Regions from separate parts of the Kurthia sp. ISK08 genome, predicted to be linked through region 1. Evidence: predicted binding sites of a transcription regulator. Region 1 holds the regulator's gene; the other holds the start of a gene.
What was found. The regulator LexA, encoded in region 1, represses DNA repair genes until DNA is damaged. The targets are predictions, from matches to a motif close to CGAACATATGTTCG.
Positions count from the first base shown of each region.

Region 1 (6,776 bases):
TCTAATGTGTACCCTTTTTCTTTAGCATAGGCAGTTAATTCAATTCTTTGTCTCTCTAAAGACTGGTCTTGTGTTTCTTTTTCTGTACTTACGCGACAGTAAGCCACAGCTTTTTTTGATTTCATTATTGATCACTCGCTAATTCTATTTGTTGTAATTCATGATTGGTAATCGGTACGGTTAATTTCTCTCCCGCCATAATTTGCCCATCAACTAAATTGTTTTCATTAATAACTTGGTTCATCCATTTTTGTGGTTTCATATCTCCGCTATATTTTTGAGCTAAAGACCATAATGTATCACCTTCTGTAATTCGAATTTCAGTTACATGCGTCTTCGCTATTGTATCACGCACAACATTACCAACAAACAATAATACAACTACCGAAAAACAAATCACCATCACATTATTTTTGATCCACTTCATCTGAATTTCCCCTTCCAACTTTTTACTAGAATGTTTGTTCCCATCATAAACTCGAACACTTGTTTTTGTCAACGGTTTTTTCAGAACAATTGTTTGCATTTGATTTTCTACGATGTTATACTCAAAATACAAAATATAGTAGGAAGTTGAGGTGAAGGTTGTGAATACTGCATTGAAAAAAACAAAACTTTCAAAGCGTCAAGAAGCGATTTTAAATTTTATTAAAGATGAAGTACAAAGTAAGGGTTATCCGCCTTCTGTGCGTGAGATTGGATTGGCTGTTGGATTAGCTTCTAGTTCAACTGTACATGGGCATTTAGAACGTTTAGAAAGTAAGGGTTATATCCGTCGTGATAAAACGAAACCTCGTGCAATTGAAATTTTAAATCCTTTTGAATCGACTACGGCTACAAAACAAGGTGTGATGCATGTTCCACTTCTTGGTAAAGTAACAGCAGGTATGCCCATCACAGCAATTGAAAATATTGAAGAGTACTTCCCAATTCCACATACATATGGTACATCTGATGACCATATTTTTATGCTAGAAATTATGGGTGAGTCGATGATTGAAGCAGGTATTCTAGATGGTGACTATGTCATTGTGAAACAACAGTCTTCTGCAAATAACGGTGAGATCGTTGTGGCAATGACTGAAGACGACGAAGCAACGGTAAAACGTTTCTATAAAGAAGACGGCTATTTCCGTTTGCAACCTGAGAATTCTTCAATGGAACCAATTATTGTTCAAAATGTATCGATTTTAGGTAAAGTAGTCGGGCTATACAGAAATATTCATTCATTTTAAATACATTTCAACTAGTAAAGGATGTGTTTTTCCACATTCATTACTAGTTTTTTTATTTTGTCTAAATTTATTTTTTTACTATAGACTTCTTAATTAATCACTTGCTAGTAGATGTTCAAATGACTAACGTCTAATGTCTGACTTATTACTTTTAGATTATTTTCAATTTATACTTATTGTATTTTTATGACAATATCTAAATAATCTTTATTTTCTGTTAAATAGAATAATTCAATAATATATTGCTATTTCAGGATGTAATTCTTATATTTAGGAGGAAACAATTCTATTTTAAGGGGTGGCGAAATGATGTTTAAATCGAAGATTATTACTTCATTAAGCGTTGCTGCATTACTAACTGCCGTACCATTTTCTTTCGGTGCAGGAATCAATGCAACAGCTAAAACAACAAGTAAAAAAGTAGTAGAGAAAAAAATCCCTGTACAACTTTTAAGTATGAACGACTTACATGGTTATATTGACGGGAATAACAAAAAAGATAGTGTAGGTACGCCAGTCGGTGGGATGGCTTCTTTAGCGTATAACTTTGAGCAAGAAAAAGCTGCTTTTGCAAAAGCAAATAAGTTGAAATCAACAACTTCTAATTCACTTTCAATTCATGCTGGTGATACAGTAGGTGGCTCTCCTGCTATCTCAAGTCTTTTACAAGATGAACCAACAATGAATATTTTAAATGCAATGAATTTCTCGATTGGGGCACTTGGAAACCATGAATTCGATGAAGGTTTAGACGAATTCCAACGTATTTGGAAAGGTAAAAAACCCATCAAAGGTGTAACACAAAACTATGAATTCGTAAAAGATTATAAACAAACAACTTCTAAAATGGAGATTCTTTCAGCAAATGTAGTTGATAAAAAGACAAAAAAATTAGTTAAAGGCTTCAAACCTTATACAGTTAAAACAATCGGCGGTGTAAAAGTCGGCTTCATCGGCATTGTAACACCACGTATTAAAGAAGTCGTTTTAGCACAACATACAAAAGATATTGATGTAGTGGACCCTGGTCAAGCTGTTGCAAAATATACAAAAGAATTACGTAAACAAGGCGTAAAAGCAATCGCCGTTGTCGCTCACTCGTCTGTCGAAGTCGATAAAGAAGCAAATTCTTCTATTGAAACACAAGAAAATTCACGTTTAACAGGCGATGTAATTGATATGTTAAAAACAGCAAACAAACTTGATCCATCGAACTCAATTGATGTTGTTTTTGCTGGTCATAATCATGGCTATGCTAACGGAACGTACAAAGGTGTTCGTGTAGTTGAAGCCTATAACTATGCATCTGCTTATTCAGTTGTAACAGGTACACTAAGTTCAAAAACAAAAGACTTTATGAAGACACCAGCAGCTAAAATTAAATATAACTACACACAAACAGAAACAACAATTATGAAAAATAAAGTATCTAAAAAAGTAAATGGTATTATTCAAGAAGCAAAAGGTATTGTTGGGAAAGTGATGGACCAACCAATCGCAAATATGAATGCAGCAAAAATCTCACGTGAACGTGTAGCCTACCCACTAGGCGGCTCACCTGTAGGGAATCTTGTAACAGATGGACAGTTAGCATTTGCAAAAGCAAAAGATGCTTCAGTTGACTTTGCTTTCACAAACTCTGGTGGCGTTCGCTCTGACTTAGATGCAACTGCTTCTGGCGATTCATTTGTAATTTCACGTGGCGCTGCACAAGGCGTTCAACCTTTCGGTAACATTTTAAAAATCGTTGAATTAACAGGCGCTCAAGTTAAATCTGCAATTAATAATCAATTTACAGGTGGATATGGTTTAGAAGTTTCTGGTTTAACATACACATATAAAGATAAAGCAGTAGTTGATGTATTCGTAAATGGCGAAAAGATTGATGAAGCAAAAACATATAAAGCAGTAATCAACGACTTCTTAGTAGGTGGCGGTGACCAATTCCCTACATTTAAAGAAGCAAAAGTAATCGATGATCTTGGTTTAGATACAGATGCATTCATTCAATATATTACAAACTTAAAAACAGTAGATGCTTCTTCTGTTGTAGAACCTCGTTTAAAAGAAGTACAATAAATTTTAAAACCCGAAATTGCGTCATATAGTGCAATTTCGGGTTTTATACTTTGACCATTCCATCTCTTTATTTTATGAATATAACAAAAAGATAACAAATATTGAAACTTCTTAACAATTTTTGCTGCTATTTGTAGTAGTTGTATTCTTTTTATTTGGTATAATTTAATAGAGAATATAAACGATTAAAAGGAGGAGATTCGATGAAAACTTATACAAAACTAGCTAGTTTACTTGCAGCTTCTTCACTGCTACTTGTTGCTTGCGGAGAGCCAGAAGCAACTCCTGAAAAGGAAGTGCCGAAAACACAGGCAGCTGAAAACACGACAGCGAAAACAGAAGATGTACAAACAGAGGATGTACAAACAGAGGCTAGTAAAAAAGAAGACACTACTGTAACATCTACTTCTTCTAAAAAAATCGAAACAAAATCAAAAGACACGGTAAAACCTATCTTACGTGATTTTTTACAAAACCAATTCAAAACAGCGAAAAATGGTATGACAGAAGGTGTTCCATTTGAGAGTGGAAAATCAGTTTATGAAGACATTACAAACAAATGGGGAAAACCCGCTACAACATTCTCTAACAATACGAACTATATTGAGTACAAAAAGAAAGGCAAAGTAACCTATGCTTTTGCTATTGGACGCGGAGATCGTGTTTATGATGTGCGTACTTTCGTAGCGCCTGATTCTTCATTTAAACTATCTGATATTACATTTTCAGATATTATAGCTGTTGGTGGTAAGCCATCTTCAACAACTTATAACGGTAAAGACACGATTTTAAATTACAAAGTTGGAAAAAATACACTTAAATTTGTTGGTCCAACAAAAACAAAAAAATTACACCATATTTCAATCTTTAATCAACGTGCTTCAGAGCCAATGGGCGGACGTGGTTAATTGATTAAAAACGAGGTCTTACCGTGCGTAGACCTCGTTTTTTAATGTAAAAAATCCTATGCGTGAACTTTCATATGTTCACTACATAGGATTTATTTATTACACGATTATTTTGTCCACTCTGCTACTTTTGTTTGGTTTTCTTTAATCCAAGTTTTTGCAGCTTGTTCTGGTGGTGTACCATCATGAATATCTAACATAACTGATTCGATATCATCTGTTGTCCAGTTAAAGTTTTTCAAAATTTTATAAGCATCTGGTGATTTCTCTTTTAGCTTTTTAGAAGCGAATGTATGAATTTGTTCTTCGCCACCATATACTTTCTTCGGATCTTTTAAGAATTTTAAATCATATTTTTGGAACATCCAGTGTGGTGCCCATCCTGTAATAACGATATCTTCTTTCTTCTTGATAGCTTGACCAAGTGCTACAGTCATCGCACCTGAAGAAGATTGTTTTAGTTTCCAATCACTTAAGTTTTTATAATCTTTTAAAGCCTTTTCTGTAGCACCCATGATGCCTGCTCCTGGCTCAATACCTGTGATTTCTTTTTTCGCTTGGTCTTTTAAATCTTCAATTGAATCAACCTTCATATAATCTGGTACAACTAAACCAATTTTAGCACCTTTTAAGTTAACACCTAAATCCTCTACTTGGTCTTTATACTTATCATATTGCGCACCATGTGTATGTGGTAGCCATCCAGCTACCATTGCATCTGCTTTGTTATTTGCGACAGCTTCCCACATCACTGCATTATCAAGTGAAGTTGTTTTGACTTTAATGCCTTCTTCTTTTAAAACTTCAGCAATAACATTTGTTGAAGCTACTTCTGTATCCCATTCTACATATGCAAGTTCAACAGTTGGATCTGACTTATCTGAACTTGAAGAGTTACCGCATCCAGCAAGGACTGCTGATAGACCAAGACCTAAAGCTAGTCCTGCTGCTTTCATTGTTTTTGAAAATTTCATCTAATTCACCCTACCCTTTTTTAGTATTGAAACTTTGTGTTAAACGATCAATTAAGATTGCAAAAATAACAAGTGCTAAACCAGCTACAAAACCTGGTCCAACGTCTGCTCTTTGTACAGCTGTTAATACTTTTTGACCTAAACCTTCTGCACCAATCATCGATGCAATAACAACCATTGATAGCGATAGCATAACCGTTTGGTTTACACCAGCCATAATTGTTGATTTTGCTAATGGTAGTTCTACGTTGAATAATTTCTGTGGTCCTGTACTACCGAAAGATTCTGATGCCTCAATTAATTCTTTTGGTACTTGCTGAATCCCTAAATTCGTAAAACGAATCGTTGGTGGGATTGAGAAAATAATGGAAGCAAACACCCCTGGTACTAAACCAATACCGAAGAATGCAACAGCTGGAATTAAGTACACAAAACCTGGCATTGTTTGCATGAAGTCTAAAACCGGCTTCATAATACTTTCAAATACTCTACTTTTTGACATACAAATACCAACAGGAATCCCGATAATAATCGAAATTAAACTCGCAAATAGTACAAGCGTGACCGTATTCATTAAGTCACTCCATAATCCTTGGTTATAAATAAACAGTAAACCAAGTACTGCGAAAATCGTTAAACCGAGTTTTTTCTTCGTTGCAAAAAATGCTAATACTGCAACTAATAAAATAAATACAATTGCTGGAACCATAAGTAAGAAATCTGTAACGGCAAGCATCATGCTTTCTGTATTCTCTTGAATTGCATCAAAGAAACCTTGTCCGTGTTCCGTAATATAATCCATTGCATTATTCGTCCATTTTGCAAGTGGCATCATCGGAATTTGATCGAGTAAATTATTCATGTGCCGTCACCTCCGCAGATGTTTCTTTTGCGAGAGCTTCAATCACTACACCGCGAATAAGAACCCCAACTAGCTGATCATTTTTCATAACAGCTACTGGTGTTTTTGAGTCTGAAATAATTGGCAACACTTCTTCTAATAGTAAATCGTGTGGCACTGTTAAAATATCTTGTTGTACACAATTGATTAAATTTGTTTGGCCTTCTTTTGCACAACGTAATGCGTCGTCTGCAGTTATGTAGCCAACTAATTGTTTTGGCGGTGTCACTGCTAATACCATACTCACTTGTTCATCTTTCATACGTTTTAATGCCATTTTTGGTCCATCATGTGCCGGATTAATCGTTACTGGTTTCACCATGATGTTTTCAGCTGTTAATACTTTAGAACGGTCGATGTCTTCAATGAAGCTACTTACATATTCATCAGCTGGATTTGTTAGAATTTCTTCACCCGTACCGATTTGAATGATTTGTCCATCTTTCATAATGGCGATTCGGTCACCAATGCGTAGTGCTTCATTCAAATCATGCGTAATAAAGATAATTGTCTTCTTCATATTTTGTTGAAGTTCTAACAACTCATCTTGCATCTCTTTCCGTATTAAAGGGTCGAGGGCTGAAAAGGCTTCATCCATTAGAACAATTTCGGCATCGTTTGCGAGTGCCCGTGCAAGACCTACACGTTGCTGCATACCACCGGATAATTGCTTTGGATA
Region 1 covers NZ_JBJXHL010000001.1:178,086-184,861, forward strand. The annotation lists gene ACKVQX_RS00855 (recombinase family protein) at 1-125, opposite strand, end outside; gene ACKVQX_RS00860 (LysM peptidoglycan-binding domain-containing protein) at 125-427, opposite strand; gene lexA (transcriptional repressor LexA) at 588-1,235, shown strand; gene ACKVQX_RS00870 (bifunctional UDP-sugar hydrolase/5'-nucleotidase) at 1,542-3,314, shown strand; gene ACKVQX_RS00875 (DUF4309 domain-containing protein) at 3,518-4,222, shown strand; gene ACKVQX_RS00880 (glycine betaine ABC transporter substrate-binding protein) at 4,330-5,196, opposite strand; gene ACKVQX_RS00885 (proline/glycine betaine ABC transporter permease) at 5,207-6,058, opposite strand; gene ACKVQX_RS00890 (glycine betaine/L-proline ABC transporter ATP-binding protein) at 6,051-6,776, opposite strand, start outside.

Region 2 (6,776 bases), on a different contig from region 1:
CAGAACATATCGTTGTTAAAAAAGACTCTTTCCGCCCAATTTCTATGATGAAAATCGACAAAGCATGGTACGAACGCTACTTAGAAATCGCAGAAGAAAAACCAGAATGAACGCATTCTGGTTTTTTTATATGAAGTAGTAGGGTGAGTGACCCGAATCAAGCAGCGAGTGACCCGTTTTCGCCCTCGAATGTCCCGTTTGGACGAGTGAATGTCCCGAACCAAGTAGCGAATGACCTGTTCACTTCGACGAATGACCCAAAATGCGGGTCGAATGTTCGAATTCACACTATACTAGTCGATTGAAGTCCTTTTGATTACTCAAAAGCCTTGAAGAAAGTACAAAAAGGGAGCAATTTAGTCTTTTGGGTGAGTGACCCATTTTCGCCCTCGAATGTCCCGTTTGGACGAGTGAATGTCCCGAACCGAGCAGCGAGTGACCCAACAGCTTCATCGAATCTCCCAAAATGCGGGTCGAATGTTCGAATTCACACCAGCCTAGTCAAATCAAGTTCTATTGAATTACTCAAAAGTCTTGAAGAAAGTACAAAAAGGGAGCAATTTAGTCTTTCGGGCGAGTGACCCATTTTCGCCCTCGAATGTCCCGAACCGAGCAGCGAATGCCCCATTTCCGCCCCCGAATGTCCCAATCCCAAACAAAAAAGAATGGGTATGCACCCATTCTTCTAGTCAACATATTCGTATAATAGTTCGTCTAAGTCATTGTCGACTTTTACTTTAAAATCATGTCCGTCAAAGAACCAGAGATCATCTGTTTCGATGAAGAAGCGGTAACCGCCTTGTTCAGTGACAACAGCAGCGTCAATCGGTGTATCTGTATTCATGCCGATGGAATAACCTTCATGGAAGGGATTTGAGCCACCATAGCGAGCAAAGAAGCGAATATGTGCGCCTGGCTCTAAGTCCATCTCTTTTTGAAACCACTTGATTGCTTCATCTGTAATCAAAATTTCCATATACATGCACACTCCTTTTGATTTTAAATCCACGTTACTTTAGGTTCTGTACCCTCTTTGATACGTTTTATGTTTGCGCGATGACGATAAATAACGAATGTTGCAAGAGCTGTGACAACAGCGAATAGTAAATATTCTTGGTCGAGTACAGCATACGTTAATCCATAAATGAATGCAACGACTGCGGCGAACATCGAAGCAAGACTCACCATTTTAAATGCTTTTAAACAAAGTAAGAAAGCAATTAATAAAATGACGAAGATGGGCCAGTGATAACCAAGTAGCACACCCGCAGATGTTGCGACAGCTTTACCTCCGCGGAATTTCGCGAAGATTGGGAACATATGACCGACAACAGCGATGACACCAGCTACAAGCGGATGAACATGACTGTTTGAAAGAATCGCAAACGTGGGTAATAACGTAGCGAGCGTTCCTTTTAAGATATCCATGACTGTGACAACAGCACCGGCTTTTTTACCGAGTACGCGAAATGTGTTTGTAGCACCTAGATTCCCACTACCATGTTGTCGAATGTCCGTTTTATAGAACAGTTGACCAATCCATAGACCAGATGGGATGGAGCCAATTAAATAGGCTAGAATAATGACGATTGCGGTATTCATATCTGAATGCTCCTTCTTTTTCTCTTAGTTACAGGTACTAATATATTGTCATAATATTTTATCATGCTTACGCTTTTGGAACAATAAGACAATGTAGGTGTTTTCAGTTTATGCTGAAATCGTTTATTTCGCAATAAAAATACAGTAACTGTTTGCCACAAAGCAAAATTTACTCTTATAATAAGAAGGCTATGTAAAAAAACGTTGAACAGTAGCTAGCTATATTTGTAAATTCAATGATTTAGTGTATAATCAAGCCTGATATATAGCCTGTATGCTGTTGACAGAAACGCTAAGTTCATACTAGACTTAAATAAAGCGAAACAGATGTTCGTGTTAGGAGAGGATTTTTTTTGACGAAAAATAATACACTATCGTCTTATAATGAAGATGATATTCAAGTACTTGAAGGTCTTGAAGCAGTAAGAAAAAGACCAGGGATGTACATAGGGTCGACGGATAGTAGAGGTTTACATCATCTCGTTTACGAAATCGTCGATAACGCAGTTGATGAAGCGCTAGCAGGCTTCGGTAACCACATTATCGTCACACTACATGAAGATCAATCCATCAGCGTACGCGACTTCGGTCGAGGTATGCCTACAGGTATGCACAAAACAGGGAAGCCTACACCAGAGGTTATCTTTACTGTACTTCATGCAGGTGGTAAATTCGGTCAAGGTGGCTACAAAACTTCAGGAGGACTACATGGTGTAGGTTCATCCGTTGTAAACGCGCTGTCGTCGTTTTTAGAAGTAACAATTTACCGAGAAGGTACTAAGTATCAAATGCGTTTTGAAAACGGTGGAACGCCTGTCACGACGCTAGAACAGCTAGGCAAAACGAAAGAGACAGGAACACTGGTTCATTTTAAGCCGGATCCAACGATTTTCTCCGTTACAAAATATAATTTCGATACATTAGCAGAACGATTACGTGAATCGGCTTTCTTATTAAAAGGGTTAAAAATCGAATTAATTGATGAAAATACAGAAAAACATGAAGTGTATCATTATGAGAACGGGATTGAAGCATTCGTAGCCTATTTAAATGATGAAAAAGATGTGCTACACCCAGTCAAATATGTAGAAGGTACACAAGACCAAATTGAAGTGGAGTTTGCGTTCCAATACAATGACGGTTATTCAGAAACCATTCTATCTTTCGTAAATAATGTGCGTACACGTGATGGTGGTACACACGAAACAGGTGCGAAAGCTGCTTTAACGCGCGCTTTTAACGAATATGCACGTAAAGTAGGCTTATTAAAAGAAAAAGATAAGAACCTAGAAGGCTCGGATATTCGTGAAGGACTAGCTGCGATTGTTTCCGTTCGAATCCCAGAAGGCTTACTACAGTTTGAAGGACAAACAAAAGGAAAACTAGGTACAAGCGAAGCGCGTAGTGCAGTTGATCAAGTCGTCTCGACACAATTAATGTACATGCTAGAAGAAAATGCAGAGCTTAGTACATCGCTTGTGCGTAAAGCGATTCGCGCACAACAAGTACGTGAAGCAGCACGTAAGGCGAGAGAAGATGCACGTAATGGCAAAAAGAATAAAAAGCAATCGACGCTATTATCAGGTAAGTTAACGCCAGCACAATCAAAAAATGCGGCGAAAAATGAACTGTATTTAGTCGAAGGAGATTCAGCGGGTGGCTCAGCAAAACAAGGGCGCGACCGCTCATTCCAAGCGATTTTGCCACTTCGCGGTAAAGTCATTAATACTGAAAAAGCAAAATTACAAGACATTATGAAGAACGAAGAAATTGCGACGATCATTCATGCAGTTGGTGCGGGTGTTGGTGCAGACTTTAATGTAGAAGATGCAGCGTATGATAAAGTCATCATTATGACCGATGCCGATACAGATGGTGCGCACATCCAAGTATTATTATTAACATTCTTCTTCCGTTACATGCGACCACTTGTGGAAGCAGGGAAGGTCTATATCGCTCTACCACCGCTTTATAAAGTATCTAAAGGTACAGGACGTAAAGAAGTCATTGAATATGCATGGACAGAACGTGAATTAAATCAAGCAATTCAAAAAGTCGGAAAAGGCTATGTTTTACAACGCTATAAAGGTCTTGGTGAGATGAATGCTGACCAGTTATGGGATACGACGATGAATCCTGAAACACGTACATTAATTCGTGTGAAAATTAACGATTTAGAACGTGCAGAGCGCGGTGTTGCGACATTAATGGGCGATAAAGTAGAGCCACGTCGTAATTGGATTGAAACACATGTTGACTTCGGATTAGAAGAAGATGACAACATTTTAGAAAGTGAATTTATCGAGAAAAATGAAGAGCAGGGGGATCTGTAAATGACAGAGAAAGAGCAATTTCAAGATCTGCCTTTAGAAGAGGTTATTGGTGACCGATTTGGTCGTTATAGTAAATATATTATTCAAGATCGTGCATTACCAGATGCTCGTGACGGATTGAAGCCTGTACAACGTCGTATTTTATATGCGATGTTTATGGATCATAATACGCATGATAAACCATTCCGTAAATCTGCTAAAACAGTAGGGAATGTAATTGCGAATTATCACCCACATGGCGATAGTTCTGTTTATGAAGCGATGGTTCGTCTATCACAAGATTGGAAATCACGTCATCCACTCGTTGAGATGCACGGGAATAACGGTTCGTTAGACGGGGACTCACCTGCTGCGATGCGTTATACAGAAGCACGTTTATCAAGTATTGCAGGTGAAATGTTGCGCGATCTTCAAAAAGAGACGGTTGATTTCATTCCAAACTTTGATGACCAAGATATGGAGCCAACTGTATTACCAGCGCGCTTCCCAAACTTATTAGTAAACGGTTCGACAGGGATTTCGGCAGGTTATGCGACAGATATTCCACCGCATGCACTGCATGAAGTGATTGATGCAGTACTCATGCGATTGAAAAATCAAAATGCCACAGTAGATGAACTGATGAAAGTTATTTCAGGTCCTGACTTTCCAACAGGTGGGATTATTCAAGGTGTGGCAGGGATTAAAAAAGCGTATGAAACAGGTCGTGGTAAAATTGTTGTACGTGCCAAAACACGCATTGAAACATTAAAAGGTTCAAAAGAGCAAATTGTCGTTGATGAAATTCCATACGACGTAAATAAAGCCAATCTTGTGAAAAAAATAGATGAGTTACGTGTCGATAAGCGCTTAGAAGGTATTGCAGAAGTACGTGATGAATCGGATCGTCAAGGTTTGCGAATCGTTATCGAGATGCGTCGTGACATTCCAGCAGAACCGATTTTACAATATCTCTTTAAAAATACGGATTTACAAGTAGCTTATAACTTTAACATGATTGCAATTCATGACCGTCGTCCAACGATGATGACATTACCGATGATGTTAGATGCGTATATCAAGCACCAAAAAGAGATTATTACGAAACGTAGCCAATTCGATTTACGAAAAGCACACGCGCGTCTACATATTGTAGAAGGTCTGATGAAGGCACTATCGATTTTAGACGAAGTTATTCAAGCGATTCGTGCATCAAAAGATAAAAAAGATGCAAAAAATAATTTAGAGACGAAATTCGACTTTACAGAAGTACAAGCAGAAGCAATTGTATCGCTGCAACTGTATCGTTTAACGAATACCGATATTACGGAATTACGTGAAGAAGAAGCGACATTGAATGCGACCATTGCGGAATTAGAAGGCATTTTACAAGATGAAAAAACACTTGTGGCTGTCTTGAAAAAAGAATTACTTGATATTCGTAAACGTTTTAAAGAAGATCGTCGTTCACTTATTCAAGAAGAAATTGCAGAGATTAAACTGAACATGGATGTATTAATTCCATCAGAAGATGTCATCGTTTCGGTGACGAAAGATGGCTATGTGAAGCGTACGAGTCTACGTTCATATAAATCTTCAAATGGCGAAGGTTTTGCGATGAAGGAATCGGATGAAATTGTCTTTAAACAACAATTGAATACGCAACAACATGTGCTTCTTTTCACAAACAAAGGACATTATATTTTCCAACCGATTCACGAGTTACCAGATATTCGTTGGAAAGACTTAGGGCAACATATTTCAAGCTTGGTCAATGTGACAGATGCAGAAGAACGCATTATCCGAGTAGTGGGCGTCGAAGATTTCGAAGCACCATTATATGTTGTGACGGTTTCAAAATATGGTCAAATTAAGCGAACACTTTTAAAAGAGTACTTTGTCACACGTTATAATAAGCCATTCAAAGCAGTAAATCTGAAAAAAGATGATGAATTACAATTTGCAGATGTCGTAGCAGAGGACCAAGATGTCATCTTAACAACGTATATGAGTTTTGCCGTACGCTTCCCACTAGAGGAAGTACCACCAACAAGTGTACGAACAGCAGGTATTAAAGCAATTAATCTAAAAGACGATGATTATATTGCCGCAACAACGATTGTATCGCCAGAAGATGCAGGCGATGTTCTCATCATTACAACACGCGGTTCAGTGAAGAAGATGTCGATTAAGGAATACGAACCGACAGGACGTGCAAAACGCGGTCTTCAAACATTGCGCGAACTAAAAACAAATCCACATCGTATTGAAGCAGTTCTACGTGTCGCACGTGGTACAACGGTAGAAATTGCGACGGAAAAAGAGATTGTCGAAGTCATCTCAACCGATCAATATCGCCATGCGGATCGTCTATCAAACGGTTCACCCGCAGTGAATACCGCAACAGACGGTGCGATTGTGCGTATTACAGTACAACCACCTGAAGAAGCAGAATAGAAATCAAAAGGAACCGTAGAATAAATTACGGTTCCTTTTTTGTCGATTATGTGAAGAAGTATGTCGTTCATTTAAAAGCGTAGTATACTGAACAAATAGAGGAGTGGAGTTTATGAATAGAATAGAGCAAGCGATGCAAGCGAAAAAGAAAAAGCAATTTGATGAGGCATTACAGTATTATCAACTCCATCAGCGAGAACAGGGCATTAGTGCAGGGCTATTACATTCGATTGCGAAAATTTATTATTTAAAAGGTGACGGAGAGATTGCACTTCGTTTTCATTTGGCAGCGACACACTTAACGCTACATATGGATCAAATCTTATTACAAAATGAAGATGAACAAGCGCTACAAGCATTAAAACGTTTACCAAGTGAAGTTCGTAAAACATTGCCACATGATGT
Region 2 covers NZ_JBJXHL010000003.1:288,712-295,487, forward strand. The annotation lists gene ACKVQX_RS08055 (thioesterase family protein) at 1-110, shown strand, start outside; gene ACKVQX_RS08060 (HesB/YadR/YfhF family protein) at 686-976, opposite strand; gene plsY (glycerol-3-phosphate 1-O-acyltransferase PlsY) at 1,000-1,602, opposite strand; gene parE (DNA topoisomerase IV subunit B) at 1,956-3,935, shown strand; gene parC (DNA topoisomerase IV subunit A) at 3,936-6,371, shown strand; gene ACKVQX_RS08080 (hypothetical protein) at 6,484-6,776, shown strand, end outside.
Region 2: a site for LexA is predicted at 1,923-1,936, ahead of parE (DNA topoisomerase IV subunit B). Genes of this name have one in related genera too.